DNA from 2 places in the Lysinibacillus sp. FJAT-14222 genome. Region 2 is predicted to be linked to the other one. Evidence: riboswitches for the same ligand, from Rfam matches in the RefSeq annotation. Region 2 holds a riboswitch; the other holds the start of a gene.
What was found. Region 2 has a riboswitch for FMN ahead of AN161_RS11065 (ECF transporter S component). Riboswitches for the same ligand answer to the same signal wherever they lie in the genome.
Positions count from the first base shown of each region.

Region 1: another riboswitch for FMN. It lies ahead of ribE (riboflavin synthase); the one in region 2 lies ahead of AN161_RS11065 (ECF transporter S component).

Region 1 is NZ_LIYL01000035.1:2,535-5,719, forward strand. It holds gene AN161_RS15845 (YibE/F family protein) at 1-138, opposite strand, end outside; FMN riboswitch at 427-552, shown strand; FMN riboswitch at 756-881, shown strand; gene ribE (riboflavin synthase) at 1,123-1,761, shown strand; gene ribB (3,4-dihydroxy-2-butanone-4-phosphate synthase) at 1,982-2,620, shown strand; gene ribE (6,7-dimethyl-8-ribityllumazine synthase) at 2,970-3,185, shown strand, end outside.
Region 2 is NZ_LIYL01000021.1:302,205-305,389, forward strand. It holds gene AN161_RS11060 (hypothetical protein) at 1-709, shown strand, start outside; FMN riboswitch at 929-1,124, shown strand; gene AN161_RS11065 (ECF transporter S component) at 1,347-1,934, shown strand; gene AN161_RS11070 (sodium-dependent transporter) at 2,211-3,185, shown strand, end outside.

The DNA.
Region 1 (3,185 bases), on a different contig from region 2:
TTTTATAACTTCTGCAATTGAACGATCATAAAATGCTTCGTTGTGATAAACGAAATAAACCGAAGCGATGAAGCAAATTACAATAAAGGTATAAAATATAACTTTTTTATAAGACTTTTTTTTCAAGATGTTTTGCATTAATAAAACCTCCAATGAGAGAAGGGAATCTAATCATGTTCGTAGCAAGTGCTATTGTTGAAGTTGCAACAAACAACGCCTCACACTAACACTACAAATTGTCATTGTCAAGCCGATCAAAAATAGCCATGTATAATGTAACGCTCTAATGGATTAGAGGTTCCTTATTTAAAATACCCCTTGAGAGCTAAATTATCGGTAAAAATAAAAATACCGGTAAAAATTTTTATTAAGAATTATCTGGATAACCTAATAAAATAGTGTTATCGTAAGAAATAGCTAAATAAAAATATCCTTCGGGGTCGGGTGAAATTCCCAATCGGCGGTGATGAAGCAATTCAAAGTCCGTGAGCGCAAGCTGATTTGGTGCAAATCCAAAACCGACAGTTATAGTCTGGATGGGAGAAGGGTAAAAGTATGAGCTTTTTAAATTCACTTGAGTTTATAAGGTTTATTTGAGTATGCTTTTATGTAAACTACTTCCCATCGTTTAAGTTGGGAAGTTTTTTTTATCTTTATTCAGTAGGTGTTTGGACACCCACTGAATAAAGATAAAGCCTCCGGACGCAATTACGCCAAGGCGAAATTGATTTATTTAGCTAACGAATTGAATAGCAGTAGTTCTTCGGGGTCGGGTGAAATTCCCAATCGGCGGTGATGAAGTAATTCAAAGTCCGTGAGCGCAAGCTGATTTGGTGCAAATCCAAAACCGACAGTGACAGTCTGGATGGGAGAAGAACGATGAGATGACAGCCTATGGAAAAATTTTGTATCCATGAGGTTTATTTGTTAACGTCTTATTTATATGAACTCCCAAACCCCTTTAATCAAAGGGGTTTTTTGTTTGAACGAAAATTTTTGATTGCTGGGAGGAGGTACAGAAGGATAGAACTGTCAAAATGACAGATAGAAATCCGAAAGCGAAGGTTAGAAACCTATAACAAGTGAATGGAACACTTCAAAGCGTAGGAAGCAGGTGAAAAAATGTTTACAGGGATTGTTGAGGATGTTGGTACCGTAAAAACCTTGCAAAACGATAAGGAAAGTATGAAAATTACTGTTATTTCTTCAAAAATGGTGGAGGATGTTAAGCTCGGGGATAGTATAGCAGTCAATGGTATTTGTTTAACAGTGACACATTTTAATGAACAGGAGCTAACAATGGATGTAATGCCTGAAACGGTGAGAGCAACAAATTTACAGCAGCTTGCTGTTGGAAATCCGGTAAATTTAGAGCGCGCCATGCCTGCTAGTGGACGGTTCGGTGGTCATTTTGTATCTGGACATGTAGACGGAGTAGGGAAAATATTGCGTAAGCGGCCATTAGCAAATGCAATCTATATTGATATTGAGCTATTAGAGGAGTTAACGAGCTACTGTATTCTAAAGGGCTCCATCACGATTGACGGTGCGAGCTTAACACTTTTTCATGTCGAGAAAAATAGTGTCACAGTATCACTGATACCCCACACTTACAAGGAAACAATTTTAGGTATGAAGAAAATTGGTGATCTCGTCAATGTAGAGACAGATTTAGTTGGAAAATACATTTTGCATCAACTTAAGCGTGGGCAGGAAACGCCGACCATTACAAGAGACTTCTTAGCGCAAAATGGGTTTTAACTTCTTTCAGCAGAAGTCAAAACATCCGCTGAAAGAAGTTAAAGCCTCCGGCGGATGTCACAGAATCGGAAAGGAGTTCGCATAGGATGTTAGCCTAAAATCACCGCATCCATGCGATAACGGCTAACTGACCTGCATCACGCAGGCCTAAGCACAAAGCCGATTTCGGACGCAATTATGCCGAGGCATAATTGATCTAATAACATATTACGAACAGGAGGTGGCGATATTGCTACATTCAATTGAAGAAGCAATAGAGGATTTAAAACAAGGTAAGATGATTGTTGTAGTGGATGATGAGGACCGAGAAAATGAAGGGGATTTACTAGCACTGGCGGAGTTTATGACACCTGAAACAATTAACTTTATGGCGACCTATGGAAGAGGTCTTATTTGTACGCCGATTTCACAGCAGCTCGCACAAAAATTAGCATTAAACCCTATGGTTAGTATCAATACAGATAATCATCAAACGGCATTTACCGTTAGCCTAGATCATGTGAACACAACGACAGGAATTAGCGCCTTTGAACGGGCGATGACTATAAAAAAAATGATAGAACCACAAGCAAAGGCTGAGGATTTTCGTAGACCAGGTCATGTATTTCCATTAATAGCAAAGGAAGATGGTGTATTAGAGCGTAGAGGACATACGGAAGCAACAATTGATTTGGCCAAGCTTTGTCACAGTATTCCCGCAGGCATTATTTGTGAAATTATGGGGGACAATGGCAAAATGCTACGCTTTCATGACCTTGTTAAATATGCAGCGCAACATCATTTAAAAATGATTTCAATTGAAGCATTGGCAACATATCGACGCCAACAAATAATAGAAGAAAACAAACTAACAATATGAAGGCTATCACCAAAAATTTGGGATGACATTTGTTAAAACGTACTCCATGTATATAAGTTGATTGGAGTGGAGACTGGGCAACTCCTTGGGGTTCAGCGTCACAGATGAGACCCTGGAGCGCAAGCGAGTAGGGAACGAAGGCTAAATGCATCACGTCCTGTGATAACGCCTTCGTGACCAATATCCTGCCACTGCCGCTTCGCTTTCGCGCAAAAAACATCCTGTCGCTGCCGCGCTTTCGCACAGAAAACTATTTGTTGCCCCGACACCCCCAGGAAAGCGCCCAGTCGGAACGGAAATCAACCCCACGTTATTGTGATTAGATAATATAAATTAGGAGAGATTAAAAATGGGTAAAACATTTGAAGCACAATTAATTGGTACGGATTTGAAAATAGCGGTAGTAGTAGGTCGTTTCAATGAATTTATTACAAGTAAATTATTAGACGGGGCGTTAGATGGTTTAAAGCGTCATGGTGTAGTTGAGGATTCTATCGATGTAGCATGGGTTCCTGGTGCATTTGAAGTTCCTTACATCGCTAAACAGTTGGCTGAAACAAAGAAG
Region 2 (3,185 bases):
TTTTGGGAAGAAAAAGCCTACAACATTACAAATGTATGAAAAGTATGCGCCTCAAATTGATGAGGAAGAAAAGGGTTTTACTAACTATCATCCATATAAGGGAGAGCTAAAGGAGAAGGACGATAAACTGGTTCATGTATTGCCGAAGAAAAATGACTATGATGTCGCGTCGGCAGATACTAGCGAATATAAAGGGACATTACAGGATACATTCTCAGATTCAGAGTATAAAGATATTGAGTTTGAAAATCAGGATGGTACAGCATACGAGTTTTCCAAGGAAGAAGAGTCAAGTAAGCCTATGGAATTAACAAGCTCAAATCATTTTAATTATTATTTATATAAAGATGAAAATGGAACTGAGTATTTATCGCCTGATTCTCGCAAAACTTATCCCACTGTAACAGAAGCTCTTACCGTTATGCGAAATAAAAATGATGATGTATACGTTCCGGTAGTACCTGAAAATATAACATACTCTGTGACTGAGGTAGCAGAAGGCGTTATTGTTACATTTAATGAGCCACTTGATTTAACGACAATGGATGCGGTTCGTGCAACTCAATTAATTGAAGCGATGATGCTCACTGCTGCAAGCTTTGATAAACAAATACGTCTAGACAATGTTGTACAGGAGAGCTGGGAAGGATTTGATTTAAAAAACTTTTTGCCAAAACCTGTGGGAGCCAATAAACAATATATGCCATAAATAGCATGATGCTAAATTTGGACAAATGGATGCATGGAATTTAATAAGTAAATTTTTGGAGCATTTTCGCCATTGTCTGTGCGTGAATGCTCCTTTTAGTTAATGGTGCTTTTAGCGAGTATCGGTAAATCATACAAATCTAATCGGATTTTTTTGAGCAAAGCTATTTACTTTTTCCTAATAATTCATTATAGTAAAGCTAGAAACAAAAAAATATTGATTCATCTTCGGGGCAGGGTGAAAATCCCGACCGGCGGTAATAGAGTTGTAAATCGCTAATGTTTCTTTTAAGATACATTGGCTCGAATGATTTACTAAAGACTCTTCAGCCCGCGACCTGTGCAAAGTTTTTTGCATGGCTGACTTGGTGCAATTCCAAGGCCGACAGTTAAAGTCTGGATGGGAGAAGATGGAGGTACGATCGTCATTCGTTGTTATGAATTTAGCTATATACGAGCGTTTTTTTCGGTGTGACTTCACACAGCTCTTGCTCAAAAATAGCTAAATAATGGCGTTTTTTAATCATGCCTATTCTCCCTTATGCTCTTTTGCATAAGGGTTTTTTCATGATAACAATTGATTAGGTCGTAACCTTTCTTCTTGCGAGATTGAATCAGCAAAGAGGAGAGAGTTTTCAATGAAGAAAAATGTCAAACTCCAATCATTTATTACGATTGGCATGCTGAGCAGTATTTCGTTTTTATTAATGCTTTTTAATTTCCCAATTCCGCCATTCCCGGCGTTTTTGGAAGTCGACTTCAGTGATATGCCAGCATTACTTGCAGCAATCACAATGGGGCCAGTAGCCGGTATTTTAGTAGAATTATTTAAAAATGTGTTGGACTGGATTTTCTCAGGCACGCCAACGGGAGTACCGGTAGGACATATCGCGAACTTTACAACAGGTATTTTATTTATCTTACCAGTTAGTTTTATTTTTAACCGCTTCAAAACAATTAATGGTCTTATCGGAGGTTTAGCTGTTGGAACAATCACAATGGCAGTAGGAATGAGCCTTCTAAACTATGCAGTATTTTTACCAATGTACACTTACTTTTTAGGTATGGAGCCTGTTGTAGGTGATTCACTATATAAAATGATCGTGGCTGGAATCTTGCCATTTAATATTGTGAAAGGTATTTTAATAACGGTCATCATGGCGTTACTATTCACAACAATGCGTAAATGGATTGATCATCAGCGTTCCATGTATTTAACAAAATAATTAGGATGAAACCTCGAGTAGTTAAGTGCTCGAGGTTTTTTTATGTGAGACGGATAGAATTGCGGAAACGACGGATAGAGTTGTCAAAGTGATGGATAGAATCATCGAAGTGACGGATAGGCCCGCCGAAGTGACGGGTAGAATCAACGAAAAGACGGATAGAACCGCATAATCGAAGTATAGAATCGTTAAAACGACAGTTAGAATTTATCTAGTCGAGCTTAGTATTTTCATGTAGAATAAGGAAGAGTTTAGAATGTTGAGGAGTTTGAAGAGATGAGTGAAAAAAAGAGTCAGTGGTCTAGTAAACTAGGCTTTATTTTAGCATCGGCAGGAGCTGCAATCGGACTAGGGGCAATTTGGAAGCTTCCGTATGTTACTGGACAAAGTGGTGGAGGAGCATTTTTCCTTATTTTTGTTCTATTTACATTGTTGATTGGTTTACCGATGCTTTTATCAGAATATGTTTTAGGTCGTGGTACACAGTCTGAGGCTGTGACTGCATATAAAAAAATTGCACCAACGAAAAAAGGCTGGGCATGGGTTGGCCGTATGGGCGTGCTTGGTTGTTTTTTATTGTTAACTTTTTACAGCGTTGTAGGAGGCTGGATTTTTATATATAGTGGCCTTGGTGTGACTGGGGCTGTTATTGATCCTGCTAATGATCCTAGTGAACTATTTGGAAAGATTATAGGAACGCCTTGGATTACACTACTAGGTTTAGGATTGTTTACGCTAGTAAATGTGCTAATCATTTCACTTGGCGTGCAAAATGGTATAGAGAAGGCCAATAAGTGGATGATGCCGTTATTATTTATCATGTTTATTGTGCTTGTTGTGCGGGCTTTAACATTAGATGGGGCAATGGAGGGGGTTAAATTCTTCTTGTGGCCTGACTTTTCGAATATAACTGGAAAGGCTATTTTAGAAGCGTTAGGGCAATCCTTCTTTGGCTTAGCGGTAGGGTTTTCTTGTCTTGTGACATACAGCTCATATTTAAAGAAAGATGTGAGCTTGCCTAACTCGGCGGGCTCCGTAGTCCTTCTTACTGTGCTTGTATCGTTTTTAGCAGGATTAGCGATTTTCCCAGTTGTATTTGCTTTTGGTTTAGAGCCGAATTCTGGACCAGGCTTACTATTTATGGTTCTGCCAACAGCATTTAGTCAAATGCCATTTGGTGAAGTATTTTTAGCGATGTTTTTATTATTATTTTTATTCGCTACATTTACATCTTCCTTCAGTTTATATGAA